Regions from separate parts of the Mesorhizobium sp. 131-3-5 genome, predicted to be linked through region 1. Evidence: riboswitches for the same ligand, from Rfam matches in the RefSeq annotation. Region 1 holds a riboswitch; the other holds the start of a gene.
The links. A riboswitch is a leader RNA that binds a small molecule or an ion and turns the genes downstream of it on or off. The one in region 1 is predicted to bind thiamine pyrophosphate.
Positions count from the first base shown of each region.

Region 2: linked by a shared signal. The riboswitch ahead of thiC (phosphomethylpyrimidine synthase ThiC) and the one ahead of thiB (thiamine ABC transporter substrate binding subunit) in region 1 are both predicted to bind thiamine pyrophosphate.

Region 1 is NZ_AP023254.1:1,324,288-1,332,209, reverse strand. It holds gene JG747_RS06475 (amino acid ABC transporter substrate-binding protein) at 1-159, opposite strand, end outside; gene JG747_RS06470 (RNA polymerase factor sigma-32) at 486-1,349, shown strand; gene JG747_RS06465 (M48 family metalloprotease) at 1,509-2,978, opposite strand; gene thiQ (thiamine ABC transporter ATP-binding protein) at 3,237-4,013, opposite strand; gene thiP (thiamine/thiamine pyrophosphate ABC transporter permease) at 4,006-5,664, opposite strand; gene thiB (thiamine ABC transporter substrate binding subunit) at 5,640-6,638, opposite strand; TPP riboswitch at 6,682-6,796, opposite strand; gene JG747_RS06445 (thiamine diphosphokinase) at 6,885-7,529, shown strand; gene JG747_RS06440 (ABC-F family ATP-binding cassette domain-containing protein) at 7,531-7,922, shown strand, end outside.
Region 2 is NZ_AP023255.1:123,164-131,085, reverse strand. It holds gene queC (7-cyano-7-deazaguanine synthase QueC) at 127-825, shown strand; gene queD (6-carboxytetrahydropterin synthase QueD) at 825-1,181, shown strand; gene queE (7-carboxy-7-deazaguanine synthase QueE) at 1,178-1,915, shown strand; TPP riboswitch at 2,197-2,313, shown strand; gene thiC (phosphomethylpyrimidine synthase ThiC) at 2,417-4,252, shown strand; gene thiO (glycine oxidase ThiO) at 4,249-5,223, shown strand; gene thiS (sulfur carrier protein ThiS) at 5,220-5,417, shown strand; gene JG747_RS33100 (thiazole synthase) at 5,421-6,194, shown strand; gene JG747_RS33095 (thiamine phosphate synthase) at 6,191-6,796, shown strand; gene JG747_RS33090 (hydroxymethylpyrimidine/phosphomethylpyrimidine kinase) at 6,787-7,557, shown strand; gene JG747_RS33085 (LLM class flavin-dependent oxidoreductase) at 7,819-7,922, opposite strand, start outside.

The DNA of each region.
Region 1 (7,922 bases):
GGACGCGTCATGATAGGTGAAGGGCGCGTAAGTGCCTTCCGTGCCGACCTTGATGATGCCGGCCTGTTTGATCTGATCGAGATTGGCGCCGGCATGGCCTGATGTGACCGCCAGGGCCTGCAGCGTTCCGGCGACGATAAGCGACTTGAGCCATTTCATATTTTTGTGATCCCGTCCTTGGCCTGATGTCTGGCCTGCTGTGAGGGCTGGAAAATGACAGATGCCAGCCGAAAGAATAAGGAACCAGATTTCAAAAACAAAGAATTCCTGAAACCAAATTCTCTAAATATGATCTCTTGCAGCGTCTGACCGCCCCCGGCAACCGCGTCGAAATCGCCCGGACAGCAACTCTCACCCGCCCGCGCCAGCGGAACCTTTCTCGCGCATGGCAGTTTTGGCTGTTCTAGGGCGCGACGCCGCGATTTCAACCGGTGCCCTGCCAAGTTCGTAACGTCGGTTAGATCGCCGGAGCCAGGGAGCGCCTCATGATGGAAGACACGGCAGGACGGACCATGGTCCGCGCGGCAATGAAGGCTCCCTACCTCGAACGCGACGAAGAACATCGGCTGGCCTTGCTCTGGAAGCAAGACAACGACCAGAACGCATTGCACAGCATCACTGTTGCCCATATGCGGCTGGTCATTTCCATGGCCTCGAAATTCCGCCATTACGGCCTGCCGCTCGGCGACCTGATCCAGGAAGGTCATGTCGGCCTGCTCGAGGCCGCCGCCCGCTTCGAGCCCGAACGCGAAGTGCGGTTTTCGACCTATGCGACGTGGTGGATCCGCGCCTCGATGCAGGATTACATCCTGCGCAACTGGTCGATCGTGCGCGGCGGAACCAGTTCCGCGCAGAAAGCCCTGTTCTTCAACCTGCGCCGCCTGCGCGCCCGGCTGGCGAACGGCGCCGAGCCGCTTTCCAACACAACCCTCTACCGCGAAGTGTCGGTGGCGCTTGGCGTCTCCGAGGCTGACGTGGCGATGATGGATTCACGGCTTTCGGCGCCCGACTCCTCGCTCAACATGCCGCTTGCCGACGATGCGGGCGCGACCGAGCGGATGGACTTCCTGGTTTCCGACGATCCCCTGCCCGACGAGATCGTCGGCGACAAGATCGATATCGCGCGCCGTTCGCTTTGGCTGCGGGAGGCGCTTCATGCGCTGAACGCGCGTGAACTCAGGATCATCGAGGAACGCCGGCTGAACGACGAGGGCGCCACGCTCGAGGCTCTCGGCGAGACGCTCGGTATATCCAAGGAACGCGTCCGCCAGATCGAGGCCCGCGCCATGGAAAAGCTCAAAGTGGCGCTGGTGAAGCAGAACCCGGAATTTCTGGCGACGGCCGCCTGACTTTCAACGGCACGGCACAAGAGTGCGGTCAAAACTCGCTCCGCTGAGTCGAATGGCTTGGTTTTCGAGAACCGGAGCGGAGTGGTCTCTAAGTCCATGAGAACCGGAAGCACAGAAAGCCGCGGCAAGCGTCCAGCGAAGTGAGTTTGCTGCGTACTCTTATTTGTCGGTGACGATCTTGACCTTGTCGCCGGACGAAACCGCGGCGCCCGGCGACAGCGCGTTGAGCACCCGGAACAGATCGAGCTTGCGGTCGACGCCGACCATCTGCGCGGCGAGCGAGCCCATGGTCTGGCCCGGCTGCACGGTAAGCACGCGGATATGCAGCGGCTTCAAGGCCGCCTTTTCAGCGGCACTCAGGATACGGAACGACCCGCTGACAGAGCGTGCCACCGTCTCCAGCGAGGTGCTGGCCGAGGGTGCCGCGGTGAGCAGCCGGTAGACCTGGCCGCCGGCACGGATCACCGCGATGTCGAACTGCCAGCCTTCGGCACTGGCATGCGCCGTCGCGGCCTCGTTGCCGTTGATGGTTTCCTGCTTGACGCTGCTGTCGTCCAGACCGGCCACCCAGCCGCTTCTGATGTAGTCGGTCAAGGCGCGGTTCTTGTCGATCGAAACGCCGTCGAAGCGGATCGCTATGTCGCCAGGCCCGGTCGCCGTCACCGCCGCCGCCGAATTGTCGATGATGAAACCGTCCGGCACCGTGAAGGACACGCCGAGGCCCGGATGAAGGAAGGTCTCGCCACGCACATAGCCTTCCTCCGGCGTATCGCCATAGAGCAGGCCGTCTATGCCGGCGAGGAAGGAATCGCGGTCGCGCGTGCCGACACCGGGCGCGCCGAACTGGCGGGCATGGCGCTGCGCCAGGTCGATGCGCTGCGGCGTGTTGGGGTGCGTCGCCAGAAAGTCGAGGCTGGCGTCGGTGGCGCCGCTGATCGAGCGGAAATCGGTATAGGCCGACATCGACTGCAGGAAGCGGCCGGCGGCATAAGGGTCGTAGCCGGCTTCGCCGATCGACTTGATGCCGATGGCGTCGGCCTCCAGCTCCTGGTTGCGCGAGAACTGCGCCAGCCGGAGCTTGCCGCGGATCAAAGCCGCCTTGGCGGTCGGGCTGTCGCCGAGCACGTCGGAAACCACTTTGGTCGCCAGGCCTTCCTCGGCCTCCAGCTGCTGGCGCTGCAGGCCGTGATTGGCGGTGACGTGGCCCATCTCATGCGCGATGACGGCGGCGAGCTCGGACGAATCATTCGCCAGCGCCAGCAGACCGCGCGTGATGTAGAGATAGCCGCCCGGCAGTGCGAAGGCGTTGACGTTGGGCGAATTGAGGATGGTGATGCGGTAAGTCTGGGTCGGGTTCGCCGACACAACGGTCAGATTGCCGACGACCTTGGCGACCATGCGCTCAAGCTTGGGATCGGAATATTCGCCGCCATAGGTCGCCAGGATGCGCGGATGCTGCGCCTTGGCCAGTTCGGCGAGCTTGTTGTTGGCACTGACATTGTCGACCGTGATCGGCTTGTCGGACGGTTGGAAGCCGGATTCCTGGACTTCCGGAGGCGTGAACATCTGGCAGCTTGCGAGCGCCACGGCAAAGCCGGCCAGCGCCAGAAAGCGCGCTAGCGGGTTCATTCGTAGCTTGTCGACGCCGATCGCCAGAGCGGCTTCCTTTCAGGTCCCGGCGCATGACCACGAAAATCGGGGGCGATCTCCGGAACCTGTCATGCGCAAAAACAAATTTCTACGGTACTCGTCACACGTCCCTAGGGGCGTGTGACGAGTACCGTAGGCAAATCACGGCTTGTGCCAAACCAATAGGGCGGACCTAGCCACACTACTTCTGCCATGGCAAGCAAGCGCCCCGTTGCCTGATGCCGGTTTGACCGTAAATTATGTCCGCTTCCGGGCAATATCTCGTGATACGGCATTGCCGGGACCTGCACCGACATAGCGCCGGAACGCCTCCGGACCAGCCCCAACAAAGAAATCGTCCGCACTGCCGGTGGCCGCGACGGCGCCATTGTCCAGAAACACCACATTGCGGCCAATGCGGCGGGCGTCCTGTGGCTGGTGCGTGACGAACAGCACCGTCATGCCGCGCTCCGCATGCACGCCGGCAACCAGGTCGAGCATATCGTCGCGTAAGGCAGGCCCGAGCGAAGCGAAGGGTTCGTCGAGCAGAAGCACCGGGCGATCGCGCACCAGCACGCGCGCCAGGGCGACACGCTGGCGCTCGCCGCCGGAGAGTTCGCGCGGCAGCCGCTTGTCCTTGCCGCCAAGGCCTGTGCGTTCCAACGCTTCGGCAATGGCGGTTCGATCGGCTTCGGTCAGCCGCAGCGATGGCGAGCGGCCGAGCCCGACATTCTGCTCGACGGAGAGATGCGCAAAAAGGTTGTTTTCCTGAAACACCATCGACACCGGCCGTGCGGCTGGCGGCGCTGCGCCGACATCGGCCCCGCCGATCAGCACGCGGCCCGACTGCGGCGTCTCGAAGCCGGCGACCAGATTGAGCAGCGTCGACTTGCCCGAACCGCTCGGCCCCATGATGGCGGTGATTTCCGCCGCCGCGAACGCGACATCGAAGGTGAGCGGCGCCTCGCCATAGCTGAACGAGACCTTGTCCAGCCGCACCGGAACACCCTTCCCTCTCATCGCTCCGTCAGACATTGCGGACCTTGTCTCTTCCCAGCCAGTCCGCCGCCAGCACCAAGGCGAGGCAGACGAGGCCAAGCAACAGTGCCAGGCCGGCGGCGTCCTGCGTGCGGTAGCTGCCCATGCGCGCCAGGAGAAGGTAAGGCAAGGTCTGCACGGAATCACTGCCGAACAGCGCGATAACGCCGAGATCGCCGAGCGACAGCGCCATGGCGAAGGCGAAGGCGGTGGCGAGCGGCCGCCGCAATGACGGCCAGTCGACCAGCCGCAGCCTGGCCCAGCCGGAAATGCCGAGCTGCGCGCAGAGCCGTTCGTGGCGCTCGCTCGCCGCGTCATAGGCGGGACGGACGGCGCGCAGCGCGAAAGGCATCGCCATGACAGAATTGACGGTGACGACCATGACCGGGGCGATGGCAAAGACATCGCCGGCATGGCGCAGCAGGAGGAACCAGCCGGCTCCGATGACGATCGGCGGCACGACCAGCACAAAACCGGCGCCGGTATCCGTGGCGTGTTCGAGCAGTGTCCTTCGACCGGCGCGGCGCCTCAACGCGAGTGCCCGTCGCGCCATGGTCAGCGCCAACGACAGCATCACTGAAAGCAGCGCCGACAGGAAAGCGAGCACCGCACTGGTCAGCGTCGCCTGCCGGACAGCGGCCTCGCCGGCGAGCCGGCCGAGATCGGCGCCCAAGCCTGCCGAGACGGTCGCGGCCATCGGTCCGATAACGAACAGCAGCGCCAGCACGATGAGCACGGCGTTGAGTGACGCCTCGGTCGTGTCGACGGAGAGATAACGGCGCGGCGCCACCGGCAGGTTGGTGTCGCCGACGACATTGGCGCCAAGCCGCGTCAGCGCCAGCACCACGATGAAGGTCAAGGCAATCTGCAGCAATGTCAGGGCGACCGCCCGCGCCGGATCGAAATCGAAGCGCAGCGCCTGGTAGATGCCGACCTCCAGCGTCGTTGCCGCCGGTCCGCCGCCAAGCGTCAAAACGATGGTGAAGGAGGTGATGCAGAGCATGAAGACCAGCCCGGCGACACCCGGCAGAGCGGCGCGCAGCGTCGGCCATTCGATCAGCCGGAAGGCCGGCCCCGCCGCCATGCCGAGCTGGCTTGCCAGCCGCCACTGGTCGGCGGGAATCGTCTGCAGCGCCTCGAGGAACAGGCGGGTCGCCAACGGCAGGTTGAAGAAGACGTGGGCGACGAGAATGCCGGACAAGCCATAGATGCCTGGCCAACCCTGGCTGCCGGCGGCGCTGAACAGGCCGGCGAAATAGCCGGCACGGCCGTACAGCGCCAGTATGCCAAGCGCCGCGACGATCGCCGGCAGCGCCAACGGCACGGCGAAGAGTTGCAGGATGAAGGCGCGGCCGAAGAAACGCGGATGCCGCGACAGGGCGCGCGCCACGAACAGCGCCGGGATCACCGAAAGCAGGGTCGAGAGGACTGCCTGCCAAAGCGTGAAGCGCACGACGCGCAGCAGGTAGGGATCGAAGGCCGCCCAGGCTCCCGAGAAATCATGGGCGCCTTCGACAAGCAGACCCGCGAATGCGCCGCCGATCAGCAGCGTGATCGCGGCGAGCGCGATGATGCCGGCGCTGACGCGTGAATCCGTGGTTTGCGCCGGCGTCACCACTCTGCCTATTTGCTCATCACCGCCAGCCATTCATCCACCCAGGCCTTGCGGTTGGCGGCAACCTCTTCGGGGCTGAACAGCAGGGTCTTGGTCGGCTTGACCATCTTGTCGAAGGCCGGGTTGAGCGGCTTGTCGGTCTTTCCGGCCGGGAACATCCAGTTGGTCTCCGGGATCGCGTCCTGGAATTTCGGCCCGGTCATGAAGGCCATGAATTTTGCCGCCAGCGGGTTCTTGGCTCCGTTCGTGGTGATTCCCGCGACCTCGATCTGCAGATATTCGCCCTCCTCGAAAGAAGCGGCCTGGTAGCGCTGCGTGTTCTCGGCGACCATGTGGTAGGCCGGCGAGGTCGTGTAGGACAGCACCATCGGCGCCTCGCCCTTGGTGAACAGGCCATAGGCCTCGCTCCAGCCCGGCGTCACGGTCAGCACCTTCGTCTTGAGCTTGGCCCAGGCTTCCGGCGCCTTGTCGCCATAGACCGACTTCACCCACAACAGCAGGCCGAGGCCCGGCGTCGAGGTGCGCGGATCCTGGATGACGATCTTGTCGTCGGCACTGCCTTCGACCAGTTCCTTCAGGCTCTTCGGCGGCGTCTTCAGTTTTTCGGTGTCGTAGACGACGGCGAAGTAGCCGTAGTCGAAGGGAACAAAAGTATCGTCGCTCCAGCCACCCGGCACGTTGACATCGGAGACCGCGCCATGCGGGGCAAACAACCCGCTGGCCTTGGCATCGGCGGTGAGATTGGTGTCGAGGCCAAGTACGATGTCGGCCTTGGTTGACGCGCCTTCTAGCTTGACGCGGTTGAGCAGGGCCACGCCATCGGCGACCGAGACGAACTCGACGTCGCAGCCGCATTCGGCCTCGAATTCCTTCTTCACCACCGGGCCTGGCCCCCAGTCGGCGGTGAAGCTTTCATAGGTGTAGACGGTGAGCTTGTCCTTGGCCAAGGCCGGCCCGGACAGCGCCACGACCATGGTCGAGACAAGAGCGTATAAAAGCGTGCGCATCGGCGCCTCCTTCGTTCGAATTGCAAGGAATTGAGGCGCCGGACTGTCCGAAACGTCTAATCCCTCCGCCGGTACAAACCGGATCAGGTTCAGCGGGTTGGCGAGACTGCCTCTCAGCCGGTCCGCGAAGATCGCGTCCGGCACCCCGTTAGAGCGTTTCGACACATAGGCCGGGCCGGGGAACCGCGCAAGTGGCAGTTTGCCGGCCTTCCGTTTCCGCTGCCGGGCTGGTACAGGCCACCGGATATGAGCACATTCACCATCCTGCTTGGCGGCGATCTCATCCGCACGCCCCGGCTCGACCGCCAGGTCGACGGCTCGCGCATCATTGCCGCCGACGCCGGCATCGGCCATGCCCGGCTGCTCGGCCTTGTGCCGGAACTATGGGTGGGTGATTTCGATTCGGTGCCGGCCGATCTCCCCGCCGACCTCGCCGCAGTGCCCCGCCGAACCTTCCCGGCGGAGAAGGACAAGACCGACGGCGAATTGGCGATTGCCGCAGCCCTCGAGCGTGGCGCGACTAGCCTGGTGCTGGCGGGCGCGTTCGGCGGCAAGCGCGCCGACCACGCTTTCCTGCATCTGGCGCTCGCCCTGCGCCTGGCCGAAGCCGGAACCGAGGTGCTGTTGACCAGCGGCGCCCAGGAAGGTGTCCCGTTGCTGTCGGGAGCGGCCGGCTTCGACTATGCCGACGGCACGCTGTTTTCGATCCTCGGCTTTTCCGAACTTGCCGGCCTGACCGTCACCGGCGCCAAATGGCCGTTGAACCAGGTCGTAGTGGCGTTCGGCTCGTCGCTGACCATTTCCAACGAGGTCCGGGGCCGCCTCGACATCGCGCTCGGCCACGGCCGCGCGCTGCTGCTCGCGCATCCGTATCCACTACCTGAAAGCTGACATGGCCCCGCCCCTTCTCAATCTCGACGGGATAAGACTGACCTTCGGCGGCACACCGCTGCTCGACGGCGCCGCCTTGACGGCTTCGGACGGTGACAAGATCGCGCTGGTCGGCCGCAACGGGTCCGGCAAGTCGACGCTGCTCAAGATCGCCGCCGGCCTGATCGAGCCGCAGGATGGCGAGGTGTTCCGCCAGCCCTCGGCGACCGTCCGCTATCTGCCGCAGATGCCCGACATGGAAGGTTTCGCCACCGTGCGCGCCTATGTCGAGGCGGGTCTCGGGCCAGCCGACGATCCCTACCGCGCCTCCTACCTGATGGAGCATCTTGGCCTCACCGGCGAGGAACGGCCGGGTGATCTCTCAGGCGGCGAGGCCAGGCGCGCAGCCCTGGC
Region 2 (7,922 bases), on a different replicon from region 1:
GACGCTGACAACAAGGTACGTGCGCTCAATCGCGTCCACCCTTCACAAAACCGGCTCCGTGGAGTAGTGGGAACGCAGAGAAATCTCCGGTCGCAGCCTTACCCGGTCAAAACAAGGATTCAAACCATGAATGCCCTCGTCATCTGCTCCGGCGGATTGGACTCTGTTTCGCTCGCTCACAAGGTGGCGACCGAGCAGAAACTCATTGGCCTGCTTTCGTTCGATTACGGCCAGAGGCACAAAAAGGAACTCGGCTTTGCCGCTATCTGCGCCAAGCGGCTGGCTGTTCCGCACCAGATCGTCGATATCCGCGATGTTGGCCGGAACCTGAGCGGCTCGGCGCTGACTGATAATGTGGACGTGCCCGACGGGCACTATGCCGAAGACTCCATGAGGATCACGGTGGTGCCGAATAGGAACGCCATCATGCTGGCCATCGCCTTCGGGGTTGGCGCCGCGAAGAAGGCCGATGCGGTGGCCACTGCCGTCCACGGCGGAGATCATTTCATCTATCCCGATTGCCGGCCCGCTTTTATCGACGCCTTTCAGACGATGCAGAACCATGCCCTCGCAGGCTACGCCGATATCCGCCTGTACGCTCCGTATGTGAATATGTCGAAGGCCGACATCGTCAGCGAGGGGGCAAAGTACGCCACACCGTTCGAGGCGACGTGGTCCTGCTACAAGGGCGGTGCACGTCATTGCGGTCGCTGCGGGACATGCGTCGAACGGCGCGAAGCATTCGATCTGGCCGGCATCACCGACCCGACAGATTATGAGGACGCAGACTTCTGGCTCCACGCTATCCAGACAAGGAGCGCGTGATGTTCCGCATTACCAAAGAGTTCCACTTCTCGGCCTCGCATCAGCTCACCTCCTTGCCACCAGATCATCAGTGCGCACGTCTGCACGGCCACAACTACATCGTCGTAGTGGAGCTTTCAGGTGGCGAACTGGACGAACACGGCTTTGTGCGCGACTACCAAGATCTGGCGGCGTTCAAGCACTACATCGATGGGACGTTCGACCATCGGCATCTTAACGACGTGCTGGGGCATGACCATGCCACAGCGGAATGTCTGGCCAGGCACTTCTACGACTGGTGCAAGGTGCGGCTACCCGAAACCTCCGCCGTGCGGGTGAGCGAGACGCCGAAAACCTGGGCGGAATACCGACCATGACTTGCGCGTTGCATCCCGGAATCCGGGTGAGCGAGATTTTTGGGCCGACCATTCAGGGCGAAGGCGTGCTGATCGGCTTGCCGACGGTGTTCGTAAGAACCGGCGGGTGCGATTATCGCTGTTCCTGGTGCGACAGCCTGCATGCGGTGGACCGTCGCTTCCGCCATGATTGGGAGATGATGTCTTCCGACGCGGTTTGGCAAAAGGTCACTGCGCTTTCCGGCGGTCAGCCCGTGATGGTGTCGCTGTCGGGCGGCAATCCGGCCATCCAGCCGCTTGGCCCGCTGATCGACCGCGGGCATGGTGAGGGTTACCGCTTTGCATTGGAAACCCAAGGCTCGGTGCCTAAGCAATGGTTCGCGGATCTCGACGTGCTGGTGCTCAGCCCCAAGCCGCCCTCAAGCGAAATGACGACAGATTGGGCCGCGTTCGACACCTGCGTCGAGGCGGCGCAGGATAAGCCGCGGATGGCGCTCAAGCTCGTCGTCTTCGACGATGATGACTATGCCTATGCCAAGGACGCCGCGGCGCGCTACCCGCAATTGCCCGTCTATCTGCAGCCCGGCAATCACACGCCGCCGCGTCCCGGCAACGAAGACGGGTTCATCGACATGGCCGGTGTGATGAGGCGCATGGAATGGCTGGTTGAAAAAGTGACCCGTGACAGGTGGTTCGAGGCGCGTGTACTGCCGCAGCTTCATGTTCTGCTCTGGGGAAACAAACGGGGCGTCTAGCCGAAGGGGAAGGATTGCCGACGACGAGCAAGACAGACCTCTATAGCAATCTCGCCCAACTGGGCGGCAGCAGCGTCGTTCCGGAAAGCCCCGAAAACACCGTGCTGGAAAAGGCACCGAAATCCGCATGAGGGCTCGCCTTATTGGGGGCGCTTCACCGCTCCTCTGGAGCGTGACTTGCTCTCGATACTACCATGCTTTTCCGCTGGGTTTGTTTGGTTGCCGATCACCGCTGCGGGACGAATGCGCTTGACAAAATAGCGACGGGCCGTTCAATTCGATGCATTCACCAGGGGAGTCCCGGCAAGGGGCTGAGATACTGCTGGCTTTCGCGGCGCAGTGACCCGTTGAACCTGATCCAGTTCATACTGGCGTAGGGACGGTGCAAGCGCTTTGCGGGAGTTTACGCCCGAGGTCCTGTTTCGGCAGGCCGACCAAAGCGTCTTTTCATCCTTCCGGCACAGAACTGGGTCTCCAATGCATGAGCAAAGGAGCCTCACGATGAATGCCCTCACCCCCGCCGTGTCGACGGGACCACTGCCCGCCTCGCGGAAAATCCACAAATCCGGCGTCCTCCACCCGCAGATCAGGGTGCCGATGCGCGAAATCTCCGTTCATCCAACGGCCGGCGAGCCGCCCGTCATCGTCTACGATCCGTCAGGCCCCTATACCGACCCGACAGTCGAAACCAGCATTGAAAAGGGCCTCGCCCGGCTTCGCCATGAATGGATTACCGCGCGCGGCGATGTCGAAGCCTATGACGGCCGCCATGTCCGGCCGGAAGACAATGGATTCGCGGTGGGTGAGCGCCTGACGCCGGAATTTCCCATTCGCAACCGGCCGCTCAAGGCCAAGCAGGGCAAGGCGGTGACCCAGCTTGCCTATGCGCGCGCCGGCATCATCACGCCCGAAATGGAGTTCGTCGCCATCCGCGAGAACCTCGGCCGCGAGGTCCTGCGTGGCAAACTTGAGCGCGACGGCGAGGCCTTCGGCGCCGAGATCCCCGACTTCGTCACACCGGAATTCGTGCGCGACGAGGTGGCGCGCGGGCGGGCGATCATTCCCGCCAACATCAACCACCCGGAGAGCGAACCGATGGTCATCGGCCGCAATTTCCTGGTGAAGATCAACGCCAATATCGGAAACTCGGCGGTCACCTCCTCGATGGCCGAGGAAGTGGAAAAAATGGTCTGGGCGATCCGCTGGGGCGCCGACACGGTGATGGACCTGTCGACCGGCCGCAACATCCACAACATCCGCGACTGGATCGTGCGCAATGCACCGGTGCCGATCGGCACGGTGCCGCTCTATCAGGCGCTCGAAAAGGTCAACGGCATTGCCGAGGATCTGAGCTGGGAGGTCTACCGAGACACGCTGATCGAACAGGCCGAACAGGGCGTCGACTATTTTACCATCCATGCCGGCGTGCGACTGCACTACATCCCGCTGACCGTTGACCGGGTCACGGGTATCGTCTCGCGCGGCGGCTCGATCATGGCCAAATGGTGCCTGCACCATCACCGGGAAAGCTTCCTTTACGAGCATTTCGCGGAAGTCTGTGATATCTGCCGCGCCTATGACGTGTCCTTTTCGCTCGGCGACGGCCTTCGTCCGGGCTCCATCGCCGACGCCAACGACGCTGCGCAATTCGCCGAGCTGGAAACCCTCGGCGAGCTGACAAAGATCGCCTGGGCGAAGGATTGCCAGGTGATGATCGAGGGGCCTGGTCACGTGCCGATGCATAAGATCAAGGCGAACATGGACAAGCAGCTCGCCGTCTGCGGCGAGGCCCCGTTCTATACGCTAGGACCGCTGACGACCGACATCGCGCCGGGTTACGACCACATCACCTCAGGTATCGGTGCTGCCATGATCGGCTGGTTCGGCACCGCCATGCTCTGCTACGTCACACCGAAGGAGCATCTCGGCCTTCCCGATCGCAACGACGTCAAGATTGGCGTGATCACCTACAAGATAGCCGCACACGCCGCCGACCTGGCGAAGGGGCATCCGGCGGTGAAAGTCAGGGATGACGCCCTTTCCCGCGCGCGCTTCGAGTTCCGCTGGGAGGACCAGTTCAACCTGTCGCTCGATCCCGAAACAGCGCGGTCCTTCCACGACCAGACCTTGCCCAAGGAAGCGCACAAGGTGGCGCATTTCTGCTCGATGTGCGGGCCGAAATTCTGCTCGATGCGGATTTCCCACGACATTCGTGCCGAAGCGCAGAAGGAGGGCATGGCGGCGATGGCGGCGAAATACCGCGAGGGCGGCGATCTCTACGTGCCGGCGGACGAGACCGGCACACCGCTGGTGCCGGAGGCGCATGAGCGGTCATGAGGGTGCTGGTCAAAGGGGCCGGCGTCGCCGGCCTCACCGTCGCCTTCGAACTCGCCACGCGCGGCGCGGCGGTGACAGTTGCTGAGACAAGACATGGCCTCGGCGGCAATGCGTCGTGGTTCGCCGGCGGCATGCTGGCGCCATGGTGCGAGCGCGAAAGCGCCGAGCAACCGGTGCTGGATCTCGGAAGCGATGCCGCCGACTGGTGGGAGGCGGCAACGCCCGGGCAGGTGACGCGGGCCGGAACACTGGTCGTGGCCGCGCCGCGCGATGCGGGCGAACTCGACCGGTTCGCCAGCCGCACGTCTGGTCATCGGCGCGTCGATGAGGATGAAATCGCGTTGCTCGAGCCCGACCTCGCCGGCCGCTTCCGCCGCGGACTGCTCTTCTCCGACGAAGCCCATCTCGACCCGCGCCAGGCGATGGCGGCACTTCATGACAGGCTGGCGGCGATGGGAGTCGAATTCCACTTCTGCGCCGATGCCCCGGCTGTTTCCGGGTTCGGTCGTCAAATCGACTGCACGGGAATGTCCGCCGTCGATGGAAGGCTGCGTGGCGTTCGCGGCGAGATGCTGATCCTGCGCACGCCGGACATTTCGCTGTCGCGCCCGGTCCGCCTGCTTCATCCGCGCTTTCCGCTCTATATGGTGCCACGCACCGACCACCGTTTCATGATCGGTGCGACGATGATCGAGAGCCAGTCCACTGGACCTGTCACGGCTCGTTCGACGATGGAGCTTTTGGGCGCGGCCTATGCCCTCCATCCGGCCTTTGGCGAGGCCGAGATCGTTGAAACCGGTGTCGGCGTTCGTCCGGCCTTTCCCGACAACCTGCCCCGCGTCGAAGCGAGCGGAGACACCGTCGCGATCAATGGGCTCTATCGTCACGGTTTTCTCCTCGCCCCCGCCATGGCGCGCCAAGCTGCCGACCTGTTTTTTCAGTCAAGACCGAACCAAGGAACCTACTCATGAAACTGTTGGTCAACGGCAAAGCGCATGAGGTTGCCGCCACCACCCTGGCCGAGCTGCTTGCCGCGCTCGACTATGAGGGCGATTGGCTGGCGACCGCCGTCAACAGCGACCTCGTGCACAAAGCCAGCCGGGCGGAATTCCGGTTGAGCGACGGCGATCGGATCGAAATCCTCTCACCCATGCAGGGAGGCTAGACCATGTTCGAGCTTTATGGAACCGAGCTTCCGTCGCGTCTGCTTCTCGGCACCGCTCAATATCCTTCGCCGACCATCCTTGCCGATGCGGTCAAGGCATCGGGCACGTCGGTGGTGACCGTCTCGCTGCGCCGTGAGATGGCAGGTGGCAGGGCCGGCGAGAAATTCTGGTCGTTGATCCGCTCGCTGGGCGTCAGAATCCTGCCCAATACTGCTGGCTGTCATTCCGTCAAGGAAGCGGTGACCACTGCGAAAATGGCGCGCGACGTCTTCGGCACGAGCTGGATCAAGCTCGAAGTGATCGGCAACCACGACACGCTGCAACCGGACGTGTTCGGCCTCGTCGAAGCCGCCCGCATCCTGTGCGAGGACGGTTTTGATGTATTCCCCTATACCACCGACGACCTTGTCGTCGCCGAGCGGCTGCTGGAGGGGGGCTGCAAGGTCTTGATGCCGTGGTGCGCACCGATCGGTTCCGCCCTCGGGCCGGTCAACGTGATGGCACTGCGTTCGATGCGCGGCCATCTCCCTGGCGTCCCGCTGATCGTGGATGCGGGGCTCGGACGGCCGTCGCACGCGGCCACCGTCATGGAACTCGGCTTTGACGCCGTGCTCCTGAATACGGCGGTCGCCAAGGCGGCCGATCCGGTCGGCATGGCCCGTGCGTTCGGCAAGGCGGTCGCCGCCGGTCGCGAAGCCTTCATTTCGGGAATGCTTGAACCGCGTGACGTCGCCGTGCCATCGACACCGACATTCGGCAGGGCAGTTTTTTCATGAAGCTCGATCCCTTCTATCTGATCGTCGAAAGTGCAGCCTGGATCGATCGGCTGGTGCCGCTCGGCGTCAAGCTGGTGCAGCTTCGCATCAAGACCATGGGCGAAGCCGGATTGCGCGCTGAGATCCGCACAGCGAAGGCCTTGTGCGCTCGATACGGGTGCCAGCTCATCATCAATGATTACTGGCAACTGGCCATCGAGGAAGGCTGCGACTTCGTTCATCTCGGTCAGGAGGATATGCAAACCGCCGACCGTTCGCGGATTCGGCTAGCCGGCGTGAGGCTCGGACTGAGCACGCATGATGGTGTCGAACTGGACACGGCGATGGCCGCCGAGCCTGACTATATCGCGCTTGGGCCCATCTACCCGACCATCCTGAAGACGATGAAATGGGCGCCGCAGGGGCTCGAACGGATCAGAGAGTGGAAGCATCGGGTAGCGCCAATCCCATTGGTCGCCATTGGCGGTCTCAACCCTGACAGGCTCGACGGAGTTTTCGCGGCTGACGCCGACAGCGCGGCGGTGGTCACCGACATCACGCTGAATGCCGATCCCGAAGGGCGCACACGAGAATGGATCGAAAAGACGGAGCGATGGCGCTGAGGCGAGAACCGCATGTGCTTGTCGTTGGCGGGTCGGACTCCAGCGGTGGAGCTGGAATTGCCCGCGATATAGAAACGGTTTCCGCCTTCGGGCTGCGCAGTTGTCTTGCCATCACCGCCGTGACAGTCCAGACGCACTCGGCTGTCGAGCACGTCAAGCTTGTGCCGTCGGAGCTTGTCGCCGCTCAGATGCGCGCCGCGTTCGCTGCCAACGCTGTCGCGGCCGTCAAGATAGGCATGATTGGGACATCGGCGGCTGTTGAGGCAGTCGGCGCTGTTTTGGTCAACCGCCAAGTGCCTGTGGTACTCGACCCGGTCCTGGCCTCTACCTCGGGACGCAATCTGCTGGCGGACGATGCCATTAATATGCTGCGCCACGATCTGATGCCGATCTGCCGGCTTGTAACGCCTAACCTGGTCGAGCTGGCTGCGTTTACCGGCTCGTCACCGGCCGCGGACGAAGAAGGGGCTTGTCGTCAGGCTGAAGAGCTATCGAGGACGGTGAGGACCGCCGTACTCGTCAAGGGCGGCCATGCACAAGGAACCCGTTGCGTCGACGTGCTTTTGCAGCCGAACCAACCTGCAGTTCGGTTCGAGGCGCCCCGCTTGCCGCGTGGGATGCGCGGAACGGGTTGCATGATGGCCAGCGCAGTCGCCGCCTCGCTTGCTCTTGGAGCGTCGCTGGAAGCGAGCGTGCGCCAAGCCAAGCAACATGTTTTCGATGCGCTTGCCGGATCGAAGGACATCGGGCCGATAAGCTGATCGGGCCGAACGTATCCAACGCTCCGATCAAGTCTGGCAGGCGATCGTGGGTCTACTTCTTAGGACATGAAGGCCCTATCCGAGGGGTGAAAATGCGGCATACACGGTCGCTTTCGCCCATGAACAACACGCCGCTTTGAGAAGGAGCCGCATGCCTCTGTGCCAACAGGTTGATGGGTCATCCGAAACCCGCACCTAGTCGTCGCTAGCGACCGCATGCCGCTTGGCACGTTGTTGGGTGAGCGAACGTTCGAACCTGGGTTAGCCAACTCGAGCCATAATTGCGGATTGAATCGCCGTTGCGGTATATAGGGAAGCATCTAACGACAGATTCCCAAACGCCGGTTGACAAAGGAGGTAGTTTG